2 linked regions of the Solitalea lacus genome follow. The protein of the gene in region 1 interacts with the protein of each later gene in a pairwise test. Links are inferred from orthologs where the notes say so. Each region holds a gene or a part of one and is shown on either strand. Other genes may lie near its edges. The genes, in order: ruvA and ruvC.

Evidence for each region.
Region 2: the proteins of ruvA (region 1) and ruvC interact in binary tests that used the Escherichia coli proteins (3 or more experiments, as listed by UniProt). The link is inferred for Solitalea lacus from one-to-one orthologs.

What each region holds. Positions count from the first base shown.
Region 1 is NZ_CP091740.1:864,944-880,056, forward strand. The notes cover bases 10,546-13,466. They hold ruvA (Holliday junction branch migration protein RuvA), read left to right. Parts: upstream 10,546-11,666; coding sequence 11,667-12,266; downstream 12,267-13,466. Other genes in these bases: L2B55_RS03735 (NADP-dependent malic enzyme), read left to right, coding at 10,546-11,488; sov (T9SS outer membrane translocon Sov/SprA), read left to right, coding at 12,310-13,466. In the rest of the region: L2B55_RS03695 (lipopolysaccharide biosynthesis protein), read left to right, coding at 1-1,194; dut (dUTP diphosphatase), read left to right, coding at 1,224-1,658; L2B55_RS03705 (tetratricopeptide repeat protein), read left to right, coding at 1,708-3,456; lipoprotein insertase outer membrane protein LolB1, read left to right, coding at 3,434-4,225; L2B55_RS03715 (murein hydrolase activator EnvC family protein), read left to right, coding at 4,235-5,533; L2B55_RS03720 (Sec-independent protein translocase subunit TatA/TatB), read left to right, coding at 5,657-5,875; Asp-tRNA(Asn)/Glu-tRNA(Gln) amidotransferase subunit GatA, read left to right, coding at 5,930-7,363; L2B55_RS03730 (lytic transglycosylase domain-containing protein), read left to right, coding at 7,559-9,004; more of L2B55_RS03735, read left to right, coding at 9,209-10,545; more of sov, read left to right, coding at 13,467-15,113. UniProt on the Escherichia coli protein: The RuvA-RuvB-RuvC complex processes Holliday junction (HJ) DNA during genetic recombination and DNA repair.
Region 2 is NZ_CP091740.1:1,091,879-1,107,008, reverse strand. What follows is about bases 3,304-6,241. They hold ruvC (crossover junction endodeoxyribonuclease RuvC), read left to right. Parts: upstream 3,304-4,455; coding sequence 4,456-5,028; downstream 5,029-6,241. Other genes in these bases: greA (transcription elongation factor GreA), read right to left, coding at 5,559-6,032; L2B55_RS04700 (HIT family protein), read right to left, coding at 5,066-5,455; L2B55_RS04710 (lysylphosphatidylglycerol synthase domain-containing protein), read right to left, coding at 3,354-4,331; L2B55_RS04715 (glycosyltransferase family 2 protein), read right to left, coding at 3,304-3,370. In the rest of the region: L2B55_RS04725 (PP2C family protein-serine/threonine phosphatase), read right to left, coding at 1-882; L2B55_RS04720 (ABC transporter permease), read right to left, coding at 948-2,174; more of L2B55_RS04715, read right to left, coding at 2,240-3,303; L2B55_RS04690 (NAD(P)-dependent oxidoreductase), read right to left, coding at 6,250-7,188; 16S rRNA (adenine(1518)-N(6)/adenine(1519)-N(6))-dimethyltransferase RsmA, read right to left, coding at 7,257-8,027; 4-hydroxythreonine-4-phosphate dehydrogenase PdxA, read left to right, coding at 8,194-9,279; L2B55_RS04675 (nucleoside deaminase), read left to right, coding at 9,355-9,831; L2B55_RS04670 (glycerophosphodiester phosphodiesterase family protein), read right to left, coding at 9,871-10,710; L2B55_RS04665 (hypothetical protein), read right to left, coding at 10,845-11,339; L2B55_RS04660 (ATP-dependent Clp protease ATP-binding subunit), read right to left, coding at 11,548-14,085; energy-dependent translational throttle protein EttA, read left to right, coding at 14,386-15,130.

The sequences.
Region 1 (15,113 bases):
ATTGTTGCAGTAGCATTTTTATTCTTAGGATTATCCGCATCGCGTAATATCGCTGATTGGTTGCAATCAGATAGTATTAATGTGGATTATTTGCCATTCGTCCGCTATTTTGTATGGATTTTAGCCATTGATGCCATCTGTGTTATTCCGTTTGCTAAGTTACGTGCAGATGATAAGGCTATTAAATATGCATTTGTTAAGGTGATAAATATCGGGACATTCATTGGGCTGAATTTATTCTTTATTTTTATTGTGCCACTGTTGTTAAAGCACCATTGGCCAGGTTATCAGTTGTTTGTTACTATTCAAACTAATTGGGTGGGGTATGTGTTTCTGGCAAATCTTATTGCCAGTATAGTTACATTACTGCTTTTGCTGCCGGAAATAGCAAAAGTACAGGCACATTTCAGCTGGCAGTTGCTGACAGGAATGCTGAGTTATAGCTGGCCAATTTTAATTGCCAACTTATCTTTTATTATTAATGAAAACCTGGATAAAATCTTACTCGACCGGTATCTGTCATTAAAAGAAGTCGGTATTTACGGAAGTTGTTGTAAACTGGCAATTTTTATGAATATTTTTATTCAGGCGTTTAGGTTAGGAGCTGAGCCTTTTTTCTTTAGTCATGCCCATAAAGAAAATGCGACTAAAACATACGCTACCATTATGCACTATTTTATCATAACGATATGCGTTATCAATGTAGGGCTAATGGCCAATATTGATATCCTTAAACATTTTATCGACTCAAAGTTCTGGGTTGGTTTGTCAGTGGTCCCTATTCTGCTATTTGCTTACGTTTGTTTGGGAATTTACATGAACTTATCAGTTTGGTACAAACTTTCTGATCAAACACGTTATGGGCTGTATATTTCGGCAATTGGAGCCATTTTAACCATTGGTTTAAATGTTTTATTTATTCCAAAATATAGTTTTATGGCTTCTGCCTGGACCAGCTTAGTTGCTTATCTTGTCATGATGGTGATCTCTTATGTGCTTGGACAGAAAAATTATCCTATTCCTTATCAATTAAAAGATGCATTGATATATATCGGAATGTCGGTAGTAATGGTGATTTTATTACAGACTGTTTTTGGTAATAATATTTTTATAAGAAATCTGATGGTTATTACCTTGCTAGCTTTTGCATTTATCAAGGAGAAAGATAATTTTAAAAAACTTATTAAGGCTTAATTCAATTATTAAAATTTAGAGGAGAACGCATGAAAATTAAAGTCATAAATCAATCAAATAATCCAACACCTTCATATGAAACTGTAGCCTCAGCAGGAATGGACTTGAGAGCATTTTTAGAAGATAAAGTAGTGATTAAGCCGTTTGAGCGTAAATTGATTTCAACAGGTTTGTACATGGAGTTGCCTATTGGTTACGAGGCTCAAGTGCGTCCAAGAAGTGGTTTAGCGTTAAAACATGGTATAACTGTTTTAAACTCACCCGGAACAATTGATGCAGATTATCGTGGGGAAGTTAAAGTATTATTGATAAATTTATCAGATGTTAATTTCGAAGTAAACAATGGTGATCGTATAGCTCAAATGGTGATCGCCAAGCATGAACAGGCAGAATGGTTGGAAGTTGAAAATTTGACCGAAACTGAACGTGGTGCCGGCGGTTATGGACATACCGGCTTGCAATAATAAATGGCTAGCGCAATAGACTGTTTATTATTACGTTATTGCTACTAAGATGGGTCTTGAGAAGAGAATAATACTTTCATTTTTTGTAATGGTTGTTGCCATGGAGGCCTCCTACAGCCAAACAACAAAAGGCGCTATTTCGCGTCCTGGAGGAGTTATGGTTAAGAGTCTTACCTCTCGTGACAGCGCCAAAGTGAAGTATTATTTTCTAAGTGGTCTTCGTGAAAAAACTTTAGGGGAAACTAATAACGCTATACGCAACTTCCTTCTAAGTGTTGATTTGGATCCTGCCAATGACGCAGCCTATTATGAACTAGCCTTAGCTTATCAGGCCCTTGAGCAAAATGAAAATGCTTTAATTGCCATTGAAAAGGCTATCCAGTTTAACAAAGAGCAAGTTTGGTATTATAAGCTTAAAGCTTCCTTGCAGCAGCAATTAGGTCAATTCGTTATGGCTGCTCAAACATATGGGATGCTTGTTGCTTTGCAGCCTGAAAACGAGGAGTTTTATTTTTTGAAAGCAAGCGCATTGGTATTAGCTGATAAGCTAAATGAAGCACTTGATATCTATTCAAAAATAGAGAATGAGTTTGGGTATAGTGAAGACCTGATTCTTCAGCGGCAGCGTGTTTACCTAAAAGCGGGTAATCTGCAAGATGCCGTAAGAGAGATGGAGGGATTGATGAAGCGGTACCCGGATGAAATTCGATATTATTTAATGATAGCCGAGTTATATGAATCAAATAATTTATATGATAAGGCATTTGAGAAATATCAACAGGCATTAAAAATTGCTCCTGATAATGGATACTTGCACCTTGCTTTGGCTGATTACTATAGGGTTAAAGGCAATAGAAATTTAGTTTTTGAAGAGGTGAAAAAGGCCTTCGGCTCTGATGAAGTAGATCTTGAGTCAAAGGTGAGAATTGTTTATAACAATTATGTAAATAACAACGAGCATAGCGTCAAGAATGAGGCCTTGGTGCTTTCTTCAATTTTAATGGATCGGTATCCTAAGGATGCAAGAGTATTCGCTTTGAGGGCTGATCTGATGTTATTGCTTGATAAAAAGAAAGAGGCGTGCGAGCTTTATCAAAAGGTTCTTAAAATCGATAGAAGCAATTATGCAGTTTGGGAGCAATTAATAAGAATACAGATCAGCTTAAATGATTTTAAACAAGCTGAGCCAGTAACTTCCGAAGCATTGCAATACTTTCCTGACCAGGTGAATTTATATTTATATGATGGTTTGGCTAAATCCCAAGTCGGAAATAAACAAGCTGCCATTGTTTCATTAACGAAAGGACTGCAGTTAAGCTCTGATAATAAGGCGCTTTCCGCCCAGTTTTATGCCTATTTGGGAGATGCTTATCATGCAATTGGTAGCTATCCGGAGTCAGATAAAGCATATGATAGTTCATTAATGCTGGATTATGATAACGCAATGGTATTGAATAATTATGCATATTACTTAAGTTTGCGCGGCAAAGATTTGCTTAAAGCAGAGCGAATGGCTCGTCGGGCAAATCAAATCGAACCTAATAATACTTCATTCGAAGATACCTACGGCTGGGTGTTGTATAGGTTAGGGCGTTATCAGGAAGCAAAAATGTGGATTGAAAAAGCATTAAGTAATAATGTGTCAAAAAGTGCAACCTTGGTTGAACATTATGGTGATGTTTTGTTTAAGTTAGGCGATCGTGATTCGGCGCTGTCTTATTGGAAAAAAGCAAAGGAATTTGGGAGTAAATCAGAGTTGTTAGAAAGAAAAATAAATGATCAAGCTTTACACGAATAAGTTCTTTATAATTATTAGTCTATTAGGGTTGTTTACAACGGCCTGTAAAACCAAAAAAGCGATAGTAGAAACAGGTCCTTTAAATAAAAAGGAGCTTACAGAGCTAGAAAAAGCAAAGCTCCGCTTTGAAAAACAAGTTGACAGCGCAGAGTTGTCGTTCAATTATTTTAGCGGTAAGGCAAAAGCTGTTATTGCTGCCGAAGGCCGTGAGGATAATGCTACAATCAATCTTCGTATTAAAAAAGATGAAATCATTTGGGCTTCAGTAAGTGCTTTGGGGTTCGAAGCTGCTCGTGCATATATTACTCCCGATAGTATTAAGGTTTTAGTGCGTTTAGGAAAGAATGCTTATATCAGTAAGGGTTTTGACTACATTCAACAATTGACCAATAAGAAAGTCGATTTTAAAACACTACAGGCAATTTTGGTAGGGAACAAGGTGCGAAACTTTTCTTCTCCGAATGATGATTTTAAGATCGAAGATCTATTTTTTATTATTACAGGAGGCGATGACACGTTGAAATATAAATTCAACTATAATAATCAGTTTAAAACAAATAGTTTCTCAATTGAGAATTCAACACCTGATCAGCATTTGGATGTCAATTACGGCACTTATGCAACATATAATGATCGCCTGGTGCCTTTAGAGTTATCAATTTCCTCACAAACAGGTGGTAAAAAGTTGGGAGTTTCCCTTCGATATAATAAAATTACGGTTAATGAACCGCTTGAGTTCCCTTTTTCTGTGCCTAAAAGATTTAATTAAACTATACCGATGAAATTGCTTCTTCATAAAAAGAATTTTTACTGCGCTCTTTTCTGTTTGATGCTTTCGGGTAGTTCTTTGGTTGTACTTGGACAATCAAGAGAAGAACTTGAAAAGAAGAAAAAACAGCTAAATCAGGATATAGAATACACCAATAAAATTCTAAAGCAAACTCAAGAAAAAAAAGCCACTTCTTTAAAAGGATTACGGGTACTAAATAGTCAGATTAATACGCGTGAAAAAGTAATAGGTACAATTAATACCCAAATTAAGGTGCTTAACTCGGAAATTGTGGCAAAGAATCAAAATATATCCTCGCTTCAGCGTCAACTTGAACAGTTGAAAAAGGAGTATTCAGGTATGGTATTATTTGCCTTTCGTAACCAAAGTGCCTATAATAAAATGATGTTCATTTTTGCCGCTACAGATTTTAATCAGGCCTATAAGCGAATGAAATACTTGCAGCAGTTTGGGACTTATCGCCGAAAGCAAGCCGAATACATTAATCGCACCCAAACGGCTCTGAACGTAAAAGTGATGGAGCTTAGTACCAACAAGAAAGAGAAAAATACATTGCTTGTAGAAGAACAAAAGGAAAAGGCGACCCTAACCAAGGAGAAAGTTAAGCAGACAGAAGTTGTTGGGCAGTTACAAAGCAGAGAGAAAGCATTACGTCAGGAGATTGCCAAAAAACAACGAGAAGCGCAAAAGCTGAATAAAGCAATACAAGATATTATTCGCAGAGAGATTGAAATTGCAAGGAGAAAAGCTGAGGAAGAGGCTCGCCGCAAAGCAGAAGCCGAGGCTAAGGCCAAGGGATCAACGGCTCCGGTTGAAGCTGCGAAGCCAACTGCTACAGGTTCTGCAGTTCTTTCTGCAACACCAGAGGCAGCTAAACTTACTGCCGACTTTGTAAGTAACCGTGGACGCTTGCCTTGGCCGGTTGAGAAAGGTGTTATTGTGGATCGTTTTGGCACTCACCAGCATGAGGTGCTTTCTAAGATTACAGTAAACAATGATGGTATTGATATTAAAACAAATTCAGGTGCCGCTGTACGAGCTGTATTTTCAGGTGAGGTAGTTGCCGTAACCCAGATATTTGGTGAGTATGCTATCATAATCAGGCATGGTGAGTATTTTACGGTTTATTCAAACTTACGGTCAGCTTCAGTTAGATCAGGAGAGAAAGTAGGAATCAAACAAGTAATAGGTACGGTGGCAACAGATGCGGAAGGAAATGCAGAAGTGAATTTCCAGGTACGTAAAGGCCAAACTGCCATGAATCCGGAAGGATGGTTAGCCAATTAATTGTGTTCAAATGAGTTATTCTTCATTTAATCTTCATCAGACCATTGCTATCTTTGCATGATGATTGGGATTAATTAAGATGCTTAAGAATAATTGTTCGTATATTTGCCAAAATTTAAAGCGATGTTAAATAGCAGTTTATTGTTTTTAAACCTAGGTACAGGAGAGATTGTACTTATCGTACTTGTTGTGTTATTGTTGTTCGGTGGTAAAAAGCTCCCTGAATTGGCTCGTGGTTTGGGAAAAGGTATCCGAGAGTTTAAAGACGCATCTAGCGGCATTAAGCAGGAGATTGAAGACAGCATGAATAATCCTGAACCTCCAAAAAGAGAACAGAAGTAGTCTTGTTAAGTCATCAAAATAATTTTCGTTTAAAAGAAATACACTTTTTAGACCTTGCAATCTTACGATTCTTTAAAAGCTGTTCAGGAAGCTCTGAGCGAAAGAGCTATTACGCTGGAACAGATAGTAAATAATTATCTGACTCGTATTGAGTCCAATAAACACCTCAACGCTTTTGTTGAGGTGTTTTCTGATGAAGCTGTTCAGAAAGCACAGCAAATTGATCAAAAGCTTAAGAATGGCTCTGCCGGTAAATTAGCCGGTATGGTAATCGGTATAAAGGATAATATTTGTTATAAAGATCATCAGGTAAGTGCTTCCTCTAAAATATTGCAAGGATTTACTTCTGTTTATTCATCAACAGTTGTTGAGCGCTTGTTAGCTGAAGATGCAATCATTATTGGTCGGCTAAATTGCGATGAATTTGCAATGGGTGGTTCTAATGAAACGTCATATTATGGGCCGGTATTAAATGCGGCTGATAATGCTAAGGTTTCAGGAGGGTCTTCCGGAGGCTCGGCTGTTGCAGTACAAGCGGATTTGTGTTTAGCAGCCTTGGGGACAGATACAGGCGGATCTGTTCGTCAGCCTGCTGCTTTTTGCGGTACGGTAGGTATTAAACCGACTTATGGTCGGGTATCTCGTCACGGAATTATTGCTTATGCATCTTCTTTTGATCAGGTTGGTCCTATAACTAAGACAATCGATGATGCAGCTTTATTGCTTGAAATTATTGCAGGTAAGGATGAATATGACAGTACTGCTTCATCTCATCCAGTGCCCGCTTATTCGAAACAACCATCGTTTAGCGGCAAAGCTCGTATTGCATATTTAAGTGAAACATTAAGTAGCGAAGGACTAGATCCGGAAATTAAAGCCTTAATGCAGCATAACATTGATTTGTTGCGAGCAGAGGGTCATGTGGTGGAAGAAGCGCATTTCCCACTACTTGACTACGTTGTTCCAACTTATTACATATTAACAACGGCAGAGGCTTCGTCTAACCTAGCGCGTTATGATGGTGTGCATTATGGTTATAGAAGTCCGAATGCCACAGATTTGGAATCCACCTATAAAAAATCAAGAACAGAAGGATTTGGTTTAGAGGTTAAACGACGGATCATGCTAGGTACTTTTGTTTTAAGTGCCGGTTATTATGATGCATACTATGCCAAGGCTCAAAAGGTACGTCGATTGATTCGCGATAATCTCAACGAAATTCTTTCTCAATACGACTTTATTCTACTGCCCAATGCGCCAACTACAGCTTGGAATTTGGGTGAAAAACTTAAAGATCCAGTGGTGATGTATCTGGAAGATATTTTTACCGTTCAAGCTTCATTAGCAGGGTTGCCGGCAATCTCTGTTCCGGTTGGAATTCATTCTAATAAGCTGCCTATTGGGTTACAACTTATCGGGAAGAAGTTTGATGAAAGTGGCCTGTTTTCTTTTTCGAAATTACTTTTAAGTATTAATAAAAAAGCGTAACTTAAAATAGCTGAAACTTAACAAGTTGGGTTTTGTGCTTGAAAATCAGCGCTTTTTTATAGATTAAAACATAACAAACGTTCTTTGTTCATCGTTTTACAATTTGTTTAAGCCTGAATGGCATAGATTATGGTTTTACTCTTGTGAATATATAAGTGTGAGTTTTAATCTAGGTAAAAGCAAATGAAATTACAGATGAAAAAAACTATACTTTCTCTCATTGTTTCAATTGTATTCGGTGTTTCATTAGCACCAGGAGACATGTATGCTTCGGGTTTTAAAAGGAACTCAATTCCTCCCGGAGACAAAGATTCACTTGCGGCCGAAGTAATGGCCTGTTTAACTACCGATACCTTATTCGTTCTGCCCTCTGATCCGGATGAAATTCCGTTCTACGAAAATCATATTTATAAACTTCGATTAGACTCCATTAAAAGTGAGATTCCTCTTGATTATAATGAGTTTGTGCAAAAGCATATCGATTTGTATGCTTTTAAGTACAGAGGATTGGTCTCTCGCATGCTTGGAGTCGGAAAATATTATTTCCCCATTTTTGAAAAATATCTTAAGGAAGAAGGCCTGCCTGTTGAATTAAAGTATCTTCCAATTATTGAATCAGCCTTAAACCCATCAGCAATTTCAAGAGTGGGAGCCACTGGTTTATGGCAATTTATGTACGGTACCGGTAAGATGTACGACTTGGATGTTGATTATTATATTGATGAACGTCGTGATCCAATTGCATCAACTATTGCGGCAGTCAATTTCTTAAGTGATTTATATGACAGGTATAATGACTGGTTATTAGTAATTGCGGCCTATAACTGTGGACCTGGTAATGTGGATAGAGCTATTTCCCGTGCAGGTGGTAGCAGTAATTTCTGGGATATTCGCCCTTTTTTACCAAGAGAAACGGCTAACTATGTACCAGCCTTTATTGCTGCAACCTATGTTATGACCTATGCTCCACAGCATAATATACAGCAGATGGATGTGGAGTTTAGTGCGGAAACGGATACACTAGTAGTTGATAAAGCGGTTTCTTTAACCAAAATGGCTTCAGTGCTTAATATTTCAGCTGAAGCGTTAAAATTTTTAAATCCGAAGTATAAGAAACATGTAGTGAACGCCACTGTTGATAATCCTCAAGAAATCCTGTTGCCTAAATACGCAGGAGACTATTTTGCAAGTTTAAATACCTCTTTGCTTGATCAATGCGTAGTTCAACTGGCTAAGTATTCAGCATCTTCGGAGCGAAATAATACAGATGACGAGTTTGTAAAGCTGCTGAAAAACAGTCGTAAAAAACGAACCATAATCTATTACAAGGTTAAAAGGAATGATAATTTAGGTTCCATAGCAGCTCATCATAAATGTACAGTTAAAGATTTGAAAACCTGGAATGAGTTGAGATCGAACAAGATTGCAAGCGGCCAGCGATTGAAAATTTATGCATCGAAGGACGCATATCTGGCTGCCAATAAATCAAAATCGCCTTTAACTTATAAAGTAAGATCCGGCGATACGCTATCGACTATTGCAGAAAAGTTCAAAGGTATGACTGTTGAAAAATTAAAAAAGCTTAACAATATTAAAAATGCTAAATCTATTTATCCCGGTAAAATATTAAAGGTTGGTTAGCATGAAAAGATGGTGTATTGTGTAAGCGGAAATTAACCAATCATAAAAGGCCCCTTATTGGGGCTTTTTTGTTAATATTTAAATTGATAATGAAAGGATTATGGCAGTATTAAGCATTTTTCAATAATTCATCTAATAAAATATAAATCTGAAAGTTTTTATATGATTTTATATTTTTGGCGATTCACTAAATAAAATATATAAATGAGTAAGACCACTCGTAAACAGGATGCACTTGATTATCACGCATTAGGACGCCCTGGAAAAGTAGAAGTTGTTCCTACCAAAGCAACAAATTCTCAACGCGACTTATCATTAGCGTACTCTCCCGGAGTTGCCGAACCATGCCTTAGAATTGCCGAAAATAAAGACGACGTTTATAAATATACTGCAAAAGGAAACTTAGTTGCCGTAATCAGCAACGGTACGGCCGTGCTTGGTTTAGGTAATATTGGGCCTGAAGCCGGAAAGCCAGTAATGGAAGGTAAAGGGGTTTTGTTTAAGATTTTTGCTGATATTGATGTCTTTGATATAGAGCTGAATGTTACCGATGTGGATGAGTTTGTCCGCACTGTAAAGGCGCTTGAACCAACATTCGGTGGGGTTAACCTTGAGGATATTAAAGCTCCAGAGTGCTTTGAAATTGAGCGTCGCTTAAAGGAAGAAATGAATATTCCTGTAATGCATGACGATCAGCACGGTACTGCTATTATTTCTGCTGCTGCATTATTAAATGCACTAGAGTTGCAAAATAAGAAGATTGAGAATGTTAAGATTGTGGTTGGTGGTGCAGGCGCTGCTGCAATGTCATGTACTCGTTTATATGTATCATTAGGTGCACGTAAAGAGAACATTGTAATGCTCGATAGTAAAGGGGTTATTCGTTCTGACCGTGATGGGTTGGATGCTTCTAAGAAAGAATTTGCTACTGAACGCCGTGATGTTAAAGATTTAGCTGAAGCCATGGTGAACGCCGATGTGTTCATTGGTTTATCTGCTGCAGATACTGTATCTGCTGATATGTTAAAGACGATGGCTGCTAATGCCATTGTATTTGCGATGGCTAACCCTGATCCTGAAATTGGTTATGAACTTGCAACTGCAACCCGTAACGATATTATCATGGCTACTGGTCGTTCTGATTATCCTAACCAGGTAAACAATGTATTGGGCTTCCCTTACATTTTCCGTGGAGCGTTGGACGTTCAGTCGACTCAAATTAATGAGGAAATGAAGCTTGCTGCAGTAAAAGCCATTGCAGAGCTTGCAAAGAAACCTGTTCCTGAAGCAGTAAATCTTGCGTATAATCAAAGTAATATTGTTTTTGGTAAAGACTATATCATTCCTAAACCTTTGGATATGCGTTTGATTACGCATGTGGCTCCTGCAGTAGCTAAAGCCGCAATGGAATCGGGTGTAGCTCGTAAGCCAATTACTGATTGGGATGCTTATATTGAAGGTCTGAAAAAACGTCTTGGCTTAGACGATAAACTGATGCGCAGCATTTCGCAGCGAGCTAAAACAACTCCGAAAAGAGTTGTATTTGCCGAGGCCGATAACTATAAAATGTTGAAGGCTGCACAAATTGTAAAGGATGATAACATTGCAATTCCTATTCTATTAGGCGATATAGAAAAAATCAACGCGCTTATTGAACAGCATAATCTTGATTTAGCAGGTACTACTATTATCGATCCTTTTAAAGAGCCGAAAACTTTACAGAAATACGCTGCGATTCTTTACAAGAAACGTCAGCGTAGAGGAGTGAGCATGAGCGATGCTCTTAAGCTGGTTCGCGACCGTAACTATTTTGGTTCAATTATGGTTGAGTTAGGCGAAGCTGATGCAATGATTTCCGGTTTGACTAAAAGCTATAAAAATGTGGTGAAACCTGCATTGGAAGTTATTGGTACTCGTCCTGGTGTGAAAAAAGTTGCCGGTATGTACATGATGCTTTCAAAAAGAGGACCTATCTTCTTTGCTGATACTACTGTGAACTTAGATCCAACACCGTCAGAGATTGTAGATATCACTTTGTTAGTTAGCGAGGCAGTAGAAACCTTTAATATTAAGCCTCGAGTGGCATTGTTGTCTTACTCAAACTTTGGATCTAGTGCTGGTGCCTCTGCTGTGAAAATGAGGGAGGCTGTTTCGATTTTACACAAAGAACATCCTAGTGTATTAGTTGACGGTGAAGTGCAGGCCAATTTTGCGATTAACACTGAAATGATGCAGGCTAATTATCCATTCTCATGTTTGGCTGATGGTCCTGCTAATACGTTAATTTTTCCTAACCTTGAGTCGGGTAATATTGCATACAAGTTATTGCAGGAAGTTGGTGGAGCAGAGGCTGTGGGGCCTATTCTACTTGGTTTGAACAAACCGGTGCATGTTTTGCAGATGGATAGTTCTGTTCGTGAAATTGTAAACATGGTTACAGTAGCAGTTGTTGATGCTCAGCAACGCGAAAAACTTGCCCAATAGGCAATTTTTTACACCATAGATAAGTCCGGTGGTTAATTATATTTTATTTAATTAACCACCGGATTTGTTTTTATAAAACATGGCTTGAAAGTAACCTTTAGTTATATTTTTGAGTATAATTATCAGATTATTTGTGCATTAACATTATGTTTGGCACTATGTTTTTAATCACATTCGTATGATTGCATATATACACGGAAAAGTAACCTTCATCTGCCCAACATATGTACTTATGGAGACTGCAGGGGTTGGCTATCAGATTCATATATCATTAAATACCTATTCATTAATTGCTGATTCAATTAATAATGGCAATGCTCTTTTAAAGCTGCATACCTATCTAAGTATTAAGGAAGATGCCCATACTTTGTATGGTTTTGCAGAAGAGGGTGAGAAGAGGTTGTTTGTTCATTTGATTTCAGTTTCTGGAGTTGGGCCAAACACAGCTCGCATGATGCTTTCTTCTATTACACCTGTTGAAATTGAGCAGGCAATTATTAAAGGAGATGTTCCTCAAATTCAGCGTATAAAAGGAATTGGGCCTAAATCAGCGCAAAGGCTGGTTTTGGAACTTCAGGATAAGCTTAAAAAAGAAATAGGTAATTCACTTATTCAAATACCACAAAATAATAGTATCAAAGATGAAGCATTATCTGCTTTGGTAATGCTAGGGTTTGTAAAAAGTGCTGCAGAAAAAGTTATTGACAATGTTCTGAAAAAATCAACAAATGGTATGACTGTTGAAGGGTTGATTAAAGAGTCATTGAAAAATCTTTGATAATTTTTATTTTAATGACCTATTATCCAATAATTAAACGAATTTGAAACCAAAATTTACTATTGTCTTTTTAGCGGGGTTGTTGTTTGTTTTTCTTTGTGGGTGTTGTAGCAATGCTCAAGGGCAAGCTATTTCATCAACTACTAAAGCTGACACGAACAATTTGCGATACCCTTTTAAGGAAAGAAGAGACGTTTTAAATCGTTATAATTCTATTATTGGTTTAAAAGATCCTTCAAATGTTTCCCGACGTGTTGAATATGATCCTAAAACCAATACTTATGAGATCATAGAAACAATTGGCGGAAGGACGTATCGTTCTCCTCAAAAATTAACATTTGAGGAATATAAAAGATATACGTTAGAAGAAGCAAAGCGAAGTTACTGGCAGCAAAAAACGGGGCAAAGTAATGAAATTGTGCAGAACAGAGGCTTGCTCCCTAAGCTAACTTTTCAAAGCAAAACGTTTAACGATTTATTCGGTGGAAGTTTTATTGATATTCGTCCACAGGGTTTTGCTGAAGTTAATCTTTCTACCCGATTCAATAAAAATGAAAATCCTTTATTCAATACCCGTCAGCGCCAGCAAGCCAGTTTGGATTTTGATGAGCGGCTTCAATTAAACTTAACCGGACAGATCGGTGAAAAGTTGAAGATAAATACCAATTTTAATACGCAAGCTCAGTTTGATTTTGAGAATCAGATGAAGTTTGAGTATACCGGTAAAGAAGATGAGATTGTACGGAAGGTTGAAGTAGGTAATGTGAGCATGCCCATTGCCGGAACATTGATCAACGGAAGCCAAAGCCTTTTTGGTATTAAAACTCAAATGCAGTTTGGTCGTCTTGGAGTAACCGGACTATTCTCGCAACAGCGAAGCGAGATGAAGGAGATCAATATTACCAATGGTGCGCAAGAGAGTGAGTTCATGATTCAGGTGGATAACTACGAAGCCAACAAACATTATTTCTTAGCCACCTATTTTCGTGATAAGTACAATGAAGCATTATCACGTCCTCCTATCGTCAATTCAGGGGTGGTAATTAATAAAATTGAAGTTTGGGTAACCAATCGAACAAACAATAATAGCGACTCAAGGGATATACTTGCGTTTTTGGATTTGGGTGAGAATAAACCTTATAATTCAACTTTGTTCCTAAGTGGGCAGGCGTTAAATCCATCAGGTTTTAATGACGGAGTAACACCTCAGTCTAATAATTTATTAACTACGATTCCTTCGCAGTTAAGGTTTACTAATGACAACACCGTAAATGCATACTTTCAAGGTACAGGAGGTAGCGACAATTATGCAAAACTTACCTATGCTCGTAAACTTAACGACAGAGAGTATAAGTTTGATCCTGTGCTAGGTTATATTTCCCTAAACCAGCCTTTAAATAACGACGAAGTATTGGCGGTTGCTTACCGTTACACATTAAATGGTGTTCAGTACCAAGTGGGTGAATTTTCAACGGATGTTCCGCAAGACCCTTCAAAACCAGTTGTGCTTTATGTAAAACTGCTGAAGAATGAATTGCTGAAAACGTATTTGCCAACCTGGGATCTGATGATGAAAAACATTTACAGCTTAAATGCTTATCAGGTTAGTCAGGATGGCTTTAGATTAAATGTAATTCGACTGGATGAAAAATCAGGTGTAGAACAACCTGTAATGCCTGAAGGATTAAATACCAAGGGCAAGCCATACATTCAGTTAGCCAATCTGGACCGGATAAATAATCAACAAAATAATGAACCAGATGGAGTTTTTGACTTTATAAACGGTGTTACCATTGATCCTTTGAACGGTCGGATTGTATTTCCGGTAGTAGAGCCTTTTGGTAAAGATTTGGCTTCCAAGTTTTCTCCAACAGAAGTTGACCTAATAAGAAAGTATGTTTATCAACCTTTATATGATTCAACCCGATTTGTTGCTCAGCAGTTTCCATCGTTAAACAGATATTATTTAAAGGGTATTTACAAATCAAGCACCAGCTCTGAGTTTAACCTTAATGCCATTAATGTGCCACAGGGTTCGGTACTATTAATGGCTGGTCCAACCCAAATGGTGGAAGGAGTGGATTTTACGGTTGATTATAATTTAGGTAGAGTGAAGATTTTAAATGAAGCATTGTTGAATTCCGGTATGCCAATTAAGATCAAGCTTGAAAGTACGGAGTTGTTTGGTATTCAATCGCGGACAATGATGGGGGCAAGATTCGATTATAATGTAAACGATAAGCTGAATCTTGGGAGTACAATCCTAAGCCTAAGTGAACGACCATTAACACAAAAAGTAAATATTGGCGACGAGTCAATTTCTAATACCATTTATGGTTTTGATGCCAACTTTAGGTCTGAATCAAAGCTCTTAACCAGGCTGGTCGATAAGTTGCCATTCATTTCAACTAAAGAGCCATCATCAATTAGTTTTAACGGAGAGTTTGCTCAGTTTATGCCGGGTCATGCCAGGGCCTTGAATATTGCCGGCGACAAAGGTGGGGTGTCTTATCTGGATGATTTTGAAACCACCCGTTCAATAATTGATCTTAAGAATTTTAATAACTGGTTTATCTCGGGTACACCACAGTTGTTTCCTGAAGCTCAGTTTAGCAACGATTTAAGCTATGGTTATAATCGTTCGTTATTAGCTTTTTATACTATTGACCCAATCTTTTATTCTATCGGAAACAGCACTACACCTTCAAATATTAAAAATAACAAAGAAGAGCAGTCCAACCCTTACGTGCGTGAAGTAACCGAACAAGAGGTGTTCCCTAATAAACAAGCAGTAACTGGAACACCTTTGCTTTTACCAACTCTCGACGTTGCTTTCTACCCTAAAAA
Region 2 (15,130 bases), 230 kb from region 1 along the record:
TAATTTGCGTGTTTGAATGTTATAATTACCTAAGAACAAGGTAATATGCCTATCGCCATTGGTAAGATTAAAAATAGCTTTATTAGCAGTTGAAAGCAGTAAATCGAGCGGAAGTTTTTGAAATGCCAATGCGCGCAAACTCGCCTGAAAATTGGCCATAAGCAAAGCCGCACTCATTCCTTTACCTGAAACATCGGCTATGCAAAAAATGAATTCGTTTTTATTGAGTTCAAGAAAATCGTAATAATCTCCTCCAATATTTTGTTGAGGAACATACCTGGCTGACATGCTTATCTGCTCATTATCAGGCAACTTTTTTGGAAACAGCATGGTTTGTACTTCAGCAGCCAGTTCGATGTCACGCTCCAGCCGTTCTTGCTGAATACGAATTTCCAACAGGCGTCGGTTTTCAGCGGCAACAATAATGACGTTAATAATTGTTTGAATGAGCTTTACATCAATATCTATTTGATCAATTTCAACATTCTGATAATCACCAATTAACACATAACCAAAGATCTCATTTTTGTATTCAACCGGAATCAGAATTTTGAATTCATGGAGAATATCAGAATCAAAACTATTGATGAAGGTAACCTGTTTATACTCTGAAAGAATACTCACAAGTTCACTTTTCATTTCTGCTGAAAGCTTTTCAACCCCAAAGTAAGAAGGTTGATTCCATTGACCATCAGCATCTCTTGAGAACACCCTTAACTTTCCAATTCTGAGCTGATTACTTAAGATTAACTCATTCATTTGGAAAAGCGCCTCAATAGAATAGTTATTATTAATGGCTCGTGTGATCTCAAGCAGAGAGTTTAATTCTACTTGGCGACGAATTAATAATTCTAGAATTTCTTGATTGGCTTCCTGATTCACGGGATTATTAATAAAGACTTTGGTTTAGCTATAAACTAAAATAACAAAAATCGATTTAAATAATATTAATTACCAGAAGTTTGCTCCTTTACATTAAACGCATCAGTTAAACCTACAGAAACAAGATTAAAGGCGTAAACAATTAACATGATAGCTAAACCTGGCAATGTTGCCAAATATGCAGCATCAATTATTATGTAACCATAATGTTCTTTAATCATTCCTCCCCAGGAAGGAAACGGTGGCTGGACCCCAAAGCCTAAGAAACTCAACCCTGCTTCAAGTAAAATTGCTGAAGCAAAATTAGCAGAGGCCACCACTAAAATAGGTCCTGAAATGTTTGGCAATATGTGTCGGGCGATAATTCGGGTATTGCTGAAGCCCATTGCACGACCTGCCTCAACAAATTCAACTTCCCTTATCCCAATTATTTGTCCACGAACCATACGGGCAACGTCAACCCAAGTGGTTAATCCTATGGCAATAAATACCTGAAAAAAACCTTTACCTAAGGCAAATGATATGGCAATAACAATTAAAAGTGAGGGCAATGACCACACAACATTAATCAGCCAAGAAATAAAGCGATCAATCCATCCCCCAAAATATCCGGCCATTGCACCAAGGGAAATGCCTATTATCAACGAAATAAAAACAGATACAAATCCTACCGACAAGGAAACCCTAGACCCCAAAATCAATCTGCTTAACATATCCCTACCATATAAGTCTGTACCTAGCCAATACTTATGGACAATAATATTCTCTTTAACTATTTTATCCTGCAGATCTTTAACTAAAATAATTTCATTTTGTCCATTGGTTGTTTTAAATGCCAGCTTTTCTCCTTCCTCAACTTCAACTTTCTCACCTTCAGCAATTGGAAACGCAACATGTGCTATCGAAAAACTGCGCACCAACTTTTCGTCGTCACTTACCCCGGTATATTCGTCTATAACAATACTATCTCCTTTAAAACGATAATTATTTATAGGTATATAATCAAAAAAGTCCGGCTGGCCAAATAACAGCTTTTCAAAGACATTCACCGTATCAACATGCTGATTTTTACGAATGGCTAAAAACTGAATGCTAGTCCCGGGATGTTTTGTACTTAATTGAACAGCCATCCTATTGGCCATAGGGGTGTCATCAGGCATTATCAAATACCCTAAAACTGATACAAGTAAAAAAGCAACAATGATAATCAGTCCTAAAACTGATAATTTATTTCGAAGAAAACGCTTCTTGGTTCTAGCCCAAGGAGTTTCTGGAGAATTTACCGAAGACATACAGCATCAAATATACCTGAAATAGAAAATATGCCTAATTATTTTAATCTTAAATTACAGGTTGTTTATTGTACCATTCTCCCTTTCCATTCGTATTGTTTAGCTTGCCCTGCAAAACCGATATAAACAATATAAAACAGGTGAATAAAAGCAACTATTGGAAAATAAATGACCAGGTTAAGTTTTTTCAAAAATTTTGCCACCGGGAATACCCATATTAAATCGATCATGCATTTGAATAAAAATACATAAGCGAAAACCTGAGCAAAATGTATATTAAAAACACCTAGAAGAAGGTTTAAAAGCAACGCTACATAAAAGAAAAAAATGGAAACGCCAATAACCACCATTGCTTGATTTTTATAGCGGGTGCTTTTGGAGGCCCAACGGCGACGTTGTGCAATAAATTCTTTTATTGTAGGCTTAGCGTGAGTATAAACAACTGCATCGCGCGACTTCAAAAACTTAACCTTATCAGGATAGGCAGAAAGCATTTTATGCAACAGCAATTCATCATCGCCCGAAGCAATATGATCAATACCTAAAAATCCCCCTACCTCAAAAAAAGCTTTTTTTTCATATGCCAGATTAGCCCCATTGCAACTACCTGCGCTTTTATTAGCTATAGAAGCAGCCCCAAGACTTATCAAGCACATAAATTCCAAGCTCTGCAATTTTTCAAAAACTGATTGCTCTTCAAAATATGCAACCGGAGAAGAAATCATTTTACTACCGGTTTGCTCATATTCATTCACAATGGAACTAATCCAATTTTTCCCCATTCTGCAATCACCATCAGTAGTAATAATTAAATCACCGGTAGAAATACTTATTGCGTCTGCAATTGCTTTCTTCTTATAGGAATTAAGTGCAGGATCTGCCTTTAGTTTTATAAGTTTAAGATTTGGAAATTGAATCGCTAATACTACTTCAGCAGTTCTATCAGTTGAGTGATCATCAATAACAATAATTTCCAATAAATCAGCAGGATAGTCTTGTGCCACTATATCACCAACACACTTACCAATCATCTTCTCTTCATTGCGAGCAGGAATAATTACACTAACCTTTGTTTGAGGGGATCCTTTGTGAATTGCTGGTTTATTAATTCTTCTCCAACCAATAATAAAGCTACCAGCAATAATAAAATATACAAACGTTAAAAAGTAGGTTAAAATATCAATCAGTAGTTGCACCAAAAAAATTCGCTTTTAAAACAAAATAAACACCTAGTAATGACGGGATTATTAGATTGAGAAGCCATACCCCAAAAGCCGCAGCCAACACATTTACCGCTTCCGCATCTCCAACTAAAAATCCAAAGAAATAAGTGGCTGCTGCACCTCTTATCCCTATATCAAAGAATGCGAAGGTAGGCAAAATTGATTGAACCATATAAATTACACTTATCAGCACCATGCAAATGGGGTAGGTTACCTGAGGAATAAACAGGTTGATAAGTAAATAATATTGCATAGAAAAAATCAGATAGCGAAGAAAACTCATGCCAAAAACAGTCAGCAATTCACTCTTGTCGTATCTTAACAATACACGAAAATTCTTTTTAAACTTATGTAAAAATGAAAATGAATCGAGGATAACATAGAACCACTTGATATTTAATAGCAATAACAACATACCAATACTGAACAGGATGGCTGCAAAAATTATAGATCCTAAAATCACCTTGCTTACGGGAACGAAAATAGCTACAAAAATGGCCAAGCCTATTGCTCCCATCACATTAGTAACCATCATCTGGCTGAACGCCCCTACCCCCATTGCCAGAGCCCCTCTAACTCGATTTTCAGGTGTAAGGTAAAGCACCCGGCCTCCAAACTCTCCTATTCGGCTTGGGGTAAAGGCTGCTAGTGTTAATCCGGCTAGTAAAGATTCAACTGTTCTTTTCCATGAAAGTGATTCAACTTTCTTTACCAAATAATGCCATTTAAGCGTTTCAACCAATATATTCAAATAGGCCAGGTAAATGACCAATAAAAAATATGAAATGACCCGTCCGTCCAATGCTTGGTTTGTAAATGCATCAATTTTTTTTATAGATTCTGGATTTGTGATTTTGCTATAAACAAACCAACAAGTTAAAATCAGAATTAGAACTTTTAAAGAGATTCCAAGAATCTTTCTGGAAACAGGCATGCTTTATGGAGAGTATTTTTAATTTAAAATAAAATTCAAATATCCTTATATTTTTAAACTTAGCCGCTATCTATTTTGAGTGTAACGAAAATTTCAGGTAATTCGTGTTTTAAAAAAAGAATAAGTGAACGACAAGAACGACAAGAAAGAGCGCATAATTTTAGGAATAGATCCAGGAACTGCTGTTTTAGGTTATGGATTAGTACTTGAAACCCGTAATAAACTTCAACTACTTACTCTTGGCGTTATTCATCTAAAAAAATATGAAAATCACGCATTAAAACTTCGCCGAATTTTTGAGCGAACCTCCATGCTCATAGAAGAGTATAAACCTGATTGTATGGCCCTTGAAGATCCATTTTATGGTAAAAACGTACAAGTTATGCTTAAACTTGGACGCGCCCAAGGGGTAGCTATGGCAGCTGCACTAAGCCGTGATTTGCCAATATTTGAGTATTCACCCAAGAAAATCAAACAATCAATTACCGGTAACGGAAATGCCACCAAAGAACAGGTGGCAGGCATGTTAAAGCAGTTATTGAATTTTAGCGAAACACCTGAGTTTTTAGATGCTACCGATGGTTTGGCTGTAGCCGTTTGCCATTCTTTTCAAAAAACTGGAACAGAAGGCTCCTCAAAGAAAACCTATTCCGGATGGGAAGCCTTTGTAAAAGACAATCAAAAAAGATTGAAATAAGCCATCACTCTTTTTATAGCTCAACAATTAGCTGTAATTATACACTTAATATTTTCTGTAACGTAGCAGCTAACTGTTCCATGCTAGGCGGACTAGGTTTATGGCTGAAATTCATATCACCAATTCTGTTAATTGGAATTAAATGAACATGAGCATGCGGCACTTCTAATCCAATTACAGTAACACCAATACGTTTACAAGGTATTGCTTTCTCAATTTTCTTTGCCACTTGTTTGGCAAAAATCATCATACGGCCCAACAGTTCATCTTCCATATCAAAAAGATAATCTACCTCTTTTTTGGGAATAACAAGGGTATGACCTTCGGCCAATGGTTCAATATCCAAAAAAGCCAAAAACTCATCGTTTTCTGCCACTTTAAATGCCGGTATCTCACCAGCAACAATTCTTGAGAAGATAGAAGCCATTTTTCAATAGAGAGTAAAAAAGTAATGAGTTATAATCCCTGATGATTTTTGAATCAACCTATGAGAACTTATAACTCATTACTTAAGATTTATATATAAACTATTATCTGCTGATTTCGAGAATTTCGAACTGCATTGTCCCGTTCGGAACAGTCACGTCGGCAATGTCACCTACTGATTTACCCAACAAGCCCTTTGCAATTGGTGATTGTACTGAAATTTTGCCGGTTTTAAGATCAGCTTCTTTCTCAGCCACCAATTGATAATTCATTACTGTACCGTTCTTAACGTTTTTAATTTTCACTTTAGAAAGCACTAATACTTTTGAAGTATCTAGCTTAGATTCGTCAATCACCCTAGAATTAGCCAGTACTTCTTCCAGTTTGGCGATCTTTAACTCATGTAATCCTTGCGCTTCCTTTGCAGCATCGTATTCTGCATTCTCTGAAAGATCGCCTTTATCACGAGCCTCGGCAATCTGCTTTGAAATCTCAGACCTTCCTTGTGTTTTCAGATGCACTAACTCCTGCTTAAGTTTCTCTAATCCCTCATGAGTTAAATATGTAATCTCTGCCATAATGCAAATAAATTTTTATTGACTGATATAAAAAGAAACAAGACTACTCGTCATTTACTGACGCATAGTCTTGTTATACAATGCTACAAAATTAAAACTTATTTTTCGAATTTTCTATTAACATTTTATAAACAACTGATTAACAATAACAAACAAGAATTGTTCCATTTAATCTTTATTGTTAATAAATCATCTTTATCAAATGAATCTGAAATAATTATTTCTTTTGAGTAGAGTTCCACTCAATAATTTTTTTAGCTAGAACAGCTGAAATTTTTTGGTATGACTCGACACTCCAACCACCAACATGCGGGGATAATAACACATTATCTCGTAGAATTAACTTATCAAACCAGACTTTATCTTCAGCTCTTAGCGGAAATTTTTCTTTCTGCAACACATCTAAACCTGCACCTTTAACTTTGCCGGAGTCGAGAGCCTTCAGCAATCCCGCAATTTTCACAATCTCTCCTCTTGCAGTATTTATAAACCAGATGTTTTTCTTAAATCGGTTAAAGAATTGTTCATCTACCATGAAACGGGTTTCATCAGTTAGAGGTATATGCAAGCTTAAAACATCAGCATATTCAAATAGTTGTTCTAATGAACTTTCCTGCACCCAATTATCTCCAAAATCGGTTTTATATTTATCATAAGCTAAAACCTTTACCTCAAAACCACGTAGTTTTTTGGCAAAGGCTGGCCCCATAAAACCGTAACCTATAATACCGACAGTTAACCCATCCAATTCCCAGCCGCGGTTTCCTTCCCGATCCCAAATTGCATCCCGAACTTCTTTATTCCCCTTTGGAAATTTGTTCATCACAGAAAGTAACATTCCCAACGCATGCTCTCCTACGGCATTGGCATTTCCTTCCGGAGCATTAAACAGCTCTACTTTTCTTTCAAGAGCATAGTCAACGTCAATATTATCCATCCCGGCACCTGCGCGAGCAATGAACTTCAGTTTTGTGGCACGGTCAAATAACTCCTTCTCAACCCTAAATTTTGTACGCACTACCATTCCTTCATAATTGGAAATACACGCGAGCACTTGTTCATAAGTAATTTTGGGTTGGTAATCACATTGAAAACCATTGGCGGCAAGCGCTTCCATTAAAAATGGGTGGGTTTCATCAACGACAAGTACATTCATGAAAATTCTGTTCTTTAATCTAAAACTCTACTCAAGAATTAACTATTGTGAGAATAGCTGCTACCAAATTATTTTTCTAACAGTTGCGTGATATTGACAAAATCTTCAACCGAAAGTTTCTCGGCTCGAAGCTCCAAAACCGATTCATCAATTTTTCCTTTAGGCTGAAATTGGCTTAATGCATTTCGCAATTGCTTGCGGCGCTGGTTAAAGGCAGCTTTAACAACTTGGAAAAACAGTTTTTCATTACAGCCCAGTTCTGTATTTTCTTTTCGGGTGAGTCTTATTACACCCGAATTTACTTTTGGCGGAGGATTAAACACCCCTGGCTTTACCGTAAATAAATACTCTATCTTATAATAGGCTTGAGTTAAAACGCTTAAAATACCATATTCTTTACCTCCAGGTTTGGCTGCAACCCGTTCTCCCACTTCTTTCTGAAACATCCCCACCATTTCGGGTACCATTGCCCTATTCTCTATTATTTTGAAAATAATCTGCGAAGAAATATTGTAAGGAAAATTACCTATGATAGCAAACTGCTGCTGAAATACTTTTGAAAAATCCATTTCCAAAAAATCACCATGAATAATACGGTCTTTCAATTCGGGATATTTCTTATGTAAAAACTCAATTGATTCTCCATCAATATCAATTAATGAGGTTTTATATTCCGTTTTCTTAACCAAGAAATCAGTTAAAACACCCATCCCCGGACCAACTTCAAGCACTTCAGAAAAGCCAATTTCAGGCCGCAAGCTTTCTACTATTTTTTGTGCAATATTTTTATCTGTTAAAAAATGCTGACCTAAATGTTTTTTGGCTCTTACTAGTGACATACAACTATTTTAATGGCGATTAAACTACCTATTTTAAATTTATAGTCATTATTTTTCTGTTTCAACCATTACCAGTATTAAATTCGTATCTCATTTCTGATAACTGATAACAGATTACTTTTATCTTATAACTTTGTAGTTTAATAAAATCCAAAAATCGTAATAAATGTCGAACGTATCGCAGAAAAAAATAAAAGTCGGCATCACTATCGGTGACATCAATGGCATTGGTATCGAAGTGATTCTGAAAACACTTCTAGACAATCGGATTCTGGAACATTGTATTCCAATTATTTACGGTTCAGTAAAAATCACTTCATTTCATCGTAAAGCATTAAACATTCAGGATTTCAGCTTTAATATTATTCAAAACACTGAGCAGGCTAACCCTAAACGTGCCAACCTTATAAACTGCTGGGATGAGGAAGTAAAAATAGATCTGGGCCAACAAACTGAAAACGGAGGTAAATATGCCTTCAAATCATTAGAAGCAGCAACCAATGATTTGGTAGAAGGTAAAATAGATGCCCTTTTAACCGCTCCAATCAACAAGTATAATATTCAACAACCAGGCTTCGATTTTCCTGGGCATACTGAATATTTACAACAACGCGACGGCAGCAGTGAGTCGTTAATGTTTTTAGTGAGTGAAGATTTGCGTGTTGGAGTTGTAACCGGACATATTCCTGTTAAAGACGTTGCAAGTTCAATTACTACTGAAAAAATTCTTGCAAAGCTGCGCTTAATGAATAAAAGCTTAAAGCAAGACTTTTGGATTGAAAAACCAAAGATTGCAGTTTTAGGACTTAATCCACATGCTAGTGATAATGGTTTGATTGGCGAAGAAGAACAAACCATTATTATCCCTGCTATTGAAGAGGCAAGAAAGGAAAAAATTATGGCTATCGGCCCGTATCCCGCTGATGGTTTCTTTGGCAATGGCTCATATAAGCAGTTCGATGCTGTGTTAGCAATGTATCACGACCAAGGTTTAATTCCTTTTAAAACACTATCATTTGGCTCTGGAGTTAACTTTACGGCTGGCTTATCAATTATTCGTACTTCTCCAGACCATGGAACCGGATATGATATTGCGGGAAAGAACCAAGCCAATGCTGATTCGTTCCGTGATGCCTTATTTATGGCAATTGACATTGTTCGTAACCGCAGGGAACAAGCGATGTTGCTTGAAAATCCGCTTAAAGTGGGTCAACTGAAAATGAAAGTAACCCAGGAAGACAGTGAAGAATAGTCACTTTAAACTCAATAATATACAGCAAAAAACTTCCTTGGCAATTCCTAAGGAAGTTTTTTATTATATTACCATATGAGCGAATTGATGAATGAATTTATGCAAGAAGCCATACGGCTATCAAAAGAAGGGCCCTTAAAAAATGAGGGCGGCCCCTTTGGCTGTGTGATTGTTAAAAATGGTGTAATTATCGGTCGCGGAAACAATCAGGTTTTAACCACTAATGACCCCACTGCTCATGCAGAGGTAATAGCTATTCGTGACGCATGTAAAAACCTTGGAACTTTTCAGCTTGATGGTTGCGAAATTTACACTTCATGTGAGCCTTGTCCTATGTGCTTAGGTGCTATTTATTGGGCAAGACCTTCCAAGGTCTATTTTGCAAACACTCGTAAGGATGCTGCAGAAATTGGCTTTGATGATGACTTTATTTACAGAGAAATTCCTCTTAACCATAACGAAAGGCAGATTCCAATGATTCCCTTAGGGAGAGAGGAAGCCCTTACAGTGTTTCAGTTTTGGCGCAGTATAGACAAAAAACAACTTTATTAAAAGCAACAAAGGCCTAACATTTCTAAGGCCTTTGTTCTTCTATTTTTGATAATTGCCAAATAGCTTAATGGCTTTATCAGGATAATCAGTAATGATACCATCCACACCCATCTTTGCAATCCGTTCCATATCAGCATTTTTATTAATTGTCCACGGTATCAAACTCATGTTTTTTTCATGAACACTATTTACAAGTTCTTCATTAAGAAGCTCGAAATCGGGACTATAAATAGCAGGAACAAATCCTAATACAGCCAAATTAGCCTCCAATCCCAACTCATTTTCCACCAGTAAAGCTGTTTTTATTTTAGGGTAAAGCTGATGAATCACTTGAAGTGTTCTCACATCAAATGATTGCACAATTACTCTATCTTCAATTTTCTTTTCAAGAACTACACTCATCAATAGATTGACAAACTCATTAGGATTCGGGTGAAAAACTACGTCTCCTGCAGGTGTAAGCTTGGTTTCAATGTTATAATACAATGGCTTAAGTCCTTTAGCGTTGACGTAATTCTCTACACTATCAATCAATGAAGATAACAATGGTTTTTCTACTGAAAACTTCTTTTGATCAGGAAAGCGAGGATGAACCTTACTTCCTACATCAAACATTCTTATAGCTTCATAATCCAACTGATATAAATTGAATTTGCGTTCTTCAGTTTCCTCAATCGACTCTCCGTTAGGCTGTAACACAAACTCATGTGACATAAAATTATCATGCGAAACCACCACTTTTTTATCTCTGGAAATAACACAATCCATTTCAAGCGTTTGAACACCTAGATCAATCGCTTTAATCATAGCCGGGATTGTATTTTCCGGCATTAACCCCCTACATCCTCTATGTCCCTGTATATCAATATCTGGCTTCATTTGGGCTAATGATTTTAAACAATAACAGCTGAAAAATAATGCTAAAACAAATTGCTTCATGTAATAAAATTTGAAGCAATATACCGGGCCAATATTAACTGATTATTAATTCAATAGGCCGATTTTAGCAAGAATTATTTAAAATCAATATATTTTTCAACTGGCTTTACCGCTTTTTGTACGGCGTTGTAATCTTTCAGATTGATTCCCTTATCCTTCATCATGGCAATTTGTTCAGCATCCACCAATACAATCTTGACACTTGTTGGTCCTGGACGAGAAAGCTGACTGCCATTTATGGTTTGCATATCGATCTGTACTAATCCAGGTGTTGAGGCAAAAAAATACGACACTCCATTTACCACTTGAGGCAATGCATCATAATATCCTTGGTCAAATGACATATAAACCAATACTGCTCCTGTAGCATTAAAGTTAGAAGTAATCTCAGGCATATTAACGGTAGTATAATAACCTGTTCCGTTACTATAAGCAGTCCACTCGCTAGGCAGTCTATCTGTAATTACAGTACGAGCTGGTGTTGTATAAACTTCTGTAATATCCTGACATGAGGTAGCCACTCCTAAAATCATCAAAAGTGAGCCAAGCGTATAGGTTAATCTTTTCATAAACTTCATTTTTAAATTAAGAGTAGAACTTCTGTAGAAGCAATCTCTTTAAACTATGTTTTTATTAATTAGATGTCGGCAGAAGACATTCAGTTGCATAAAACCTTGCAAGTCGACAAACAAATAACTTTACCAACTGAAAATAAAGGAATTAAATTCACTTTATAAACCAACTAAAATGGAAACGCCCCAGAGCGGGGCGTTTCTATTAACTTAAATTATCTTCTTCTTTTTTCTTGCGCTTACGCGCTTCCTTCAAAATATTGATCTTTATTTCATTGGTTTCTTTATCAACACCAATTTCCATAATATCTCCATCCTGAATCTCTCCTTTAAGTATCTCTTCCGCTATCGGATCTTCAAGATATTTTTGAATAGCACGATTTAGCGGACGAGCTCCGAAGTTTGGATCAAAGCCACGCTCAGCAATTAACTCTTTCGCATCGTCTGTCAACTGAATTGTATAGCCTAAATTTTGAATACGTCCAAACAATGATTTCAGCTCAATGTCAATAATTTTGAAGATATCTTCCTTGTTCAATGAATTGAATACAACAACGTCATCAACACGGTTTAAGAACTCAGGAGCAAAAGCACGCTTTAAAGCAGTTTCAATTACACCACGTGAATGGCTATCTGCACCTGCAAGCTTAGTCGAAGTAGTAAAACCAACACCTTGACCAAAGTCTTTTAACTGACGTGCACCAATGTTTGAAGTCATAATGATAACCGTGTTACGGAAGTCAACTTTGCGACCCAAGCTGTCGGTTAACACACCTTCATCCAGTACTTGCAACAAGATATTGAATACATCAGGATGTGCTTTTTCGATTTCATCTAATAACACAACTGAATAAGGTTTACGACGAACTTTTTCAGTTAACTGTCCGCCTTCTTCGTAGCCAACATATCCTGGAGGAGCACCCACCAAACGAGAAACTGCAAATTTCTCCATGTATTCACTCATGTCGATTTGAATCAATGAATCATCTGTATCAAACATGAATCGAGCTAAGGCTTTGGCCAACTCTGTTTTACCAACACCTGTAGGACCTAAGAATATGAAAGAACCAATAGGCTTTCTAGGGTCTTTTAACCCGGCACGTGTACGTTGAATGGCTTTTGTAAGCTTTTTAATAGCCTCATCCTGACCAATGATCTTATCTCTCAGTTCATCAGCCATATTAAGCAATTTTTGACTATCAGCCTGGCCAACTCGTTGAACAGGAATTCCTGTCATCATTGCAACAACCTCTGCCACGTTATCTTCTGAAACCACATAACGCTTAGTTTTAGTTTCAGCTTCCCATTCAGTTTTAGCTTTATCCAATTCTTCTAACAGATGTTTCTCTGTATCACGAAGCTTGGCTGCTTCCTCATATTTCTGACTACGAACTACCCGGTTTTTTTCCAGCTTAATTTCCTCAATTCGTTGCTCAATATCAATAATGTTTTGAGGCACGTGAATATTGGTTAAGTGTACGCGAGAACCGGCTTCATCCAAAGCGTCAATTGCTTTATCAGGTAAGAAACGGTCAGTAATGTAGCGATTGGTTAAATTGACACAAGCATTAATCGCTTCAGGAGTATAATTAACACCATGATGTTCTTCGTATTTCTCCTTAATTCTATTCAAAATTTCAATGGTTTCATCTACAGTAGCAGGTTCAACCATTACCTTTTGGAAACGACGATCTAATGCTCCATCTTTTTCAATATACTGACGGTACTCATCTAAAGTTGTAGCTCCAATACATTGAATCTCACCTCTTGCTAATGCAGGTTTAAACATATTAGAAGCATCCAACGATCCTGAGGCTCCTCCTGCTCCAACAATAGTATGAATTTCGTCGATGAACAGAATCACATCAGGAGATTTCTCCAATTCGTTCATGACTGCTTTCATACGCTCTTCAAATTGTCCGCGGTACTTGGTTCCGGCAACTAATGATGCCAAATCAAGGGTTACCACACGTTTATTGAAAAGTACACGGGAAACTTTACGCTGAACAATTCTTAATGCTAAACCCTCTGCAATAGCTGACTTACCAACTCCAGGTTCACCAATAAGGATCGGATTATTTTTCTTACGACGGGAAAGAATTTGAGAAACACGTTCAATTTCTTTTTCACGTCCAACGATCGGATCCAGTTTACCTTCTTCTGCAGCTTTGGTTAAATCTCGACCAAAATTATCGAGTACAGGAGTCTTAGACTTTGAATCACTGGTTTTCTTAGAGCTTCCAAAGTTTTCTTCTTCTCTGTAGTTTTCCTCATCAGAAGAACTTTGAGGCGCCTCACTTCTGATGCCACTCACATTGGCTTCAAGTTCAGCTTTAAAAACCTCATAGTTAACATTAAACTGATTCAATACTTGAGAAGCAATATTATCTTCATCTCGCAACAATGAAAGCAACAAGTGTTCTGTCCCAATCACCTCGCTTTTGAATATTTTTGCCTCCAGGTATGTAATTTTCAGAACCTTCTCCGCTTGTTTGGTTAACGGAATATTTCCCAAATTAACCGTTGTGCCAGAAGTGCCTTTAACTGCGTCTTCAATAGTTTTACGCAACTTGTAGGTATCAATACCCATCCCTTTCAGCAACTTGATGGCAATGCCATCGCCCTCACGGATCAGTCCTAAAAGCAAATGTTCTGTACCTATATAGTCGTGCCCTAATCGTAAAGCCTCCTCGCGACTGTACGAAATGACGTCTTTAACTCTCGGTGAAAATTTTGCTTCCATATAATAAGGAATATAGTGAATATTACTTAAAAACGCTTAAATTATTAAAATGTTTATACAAGTCAAGAGCTATTTGAGATTACTAACTTGTGGTAAGTTGGGCTCCTGAAACGGCCCGAGACTAATGTAAGAACTATCTTTATAAATCGAAGCGATTTATTATTAAGTTATCAACAATTACGCCAAAAGACAACTCTAAATTATATACGGTAAAACATGAAGAAAGATTGCTTAAACTATAATTTTTTTGTGAGCAGCAGGCTAATGTCGATATTTGCAAACTTAAGCAAATAAGCAATAATGTCAGACGAAAAAATCATATTTTCAATGGCTGGGGTAAACAAGATTTACCCGCCACAAAAGCAAGTTTTAAAGAATATTTACCTGTCCTTTTTTTACGGTGCTAAAATTGGTGTAATTGGTTTAAACGGCTCCGGAAAATCATCTCTTCTTAAGATCATTGCCGGTTTAGATAAGTCATATCAAGGCGAAGTAGTATTCTCACCAGGATACACTGTTGGATATTTAGCCCAAGAACCTCAATTAGATCCAGATAAAACGGTAAAAGAGGTTGTTCAAGAAGGCGCTCAACACATCATTGACATCCTGAAAGAATACGAGGAAATTAACGAACGTTTTGGACTGCCGGAGGTTTATGAAAACCCTGATGAGATGGACAAATTAATGAACCGTCAAGGCGAGTTACAAGATAAGATTGACGCTGTTGGAGCATGGGAGCTTGACAATAAACTGGAGCGTGCAATGGATGCGTTACGTTGTCCAGAACCGGACACAAAAATTGCCGTTTTGTCAGGTGGAGAACGTCGCCGCGTGGCATTATGTCGCTTATTGATTCAAGAGCCGGATGTTTTATTATTGGACGAGCCTACCAACCATTTGGACGCCGAGTCAATTGATTGGTTAGAAATGCACCTTCAACAATATAAAGGTACCGTAATAGCTGTTACTCACGACCGTTATTTTCTGGACAATGTTGCCGGTTGGATATTAGAATTAGACCGTGGAGAAGGTATTCCCTGGAAAG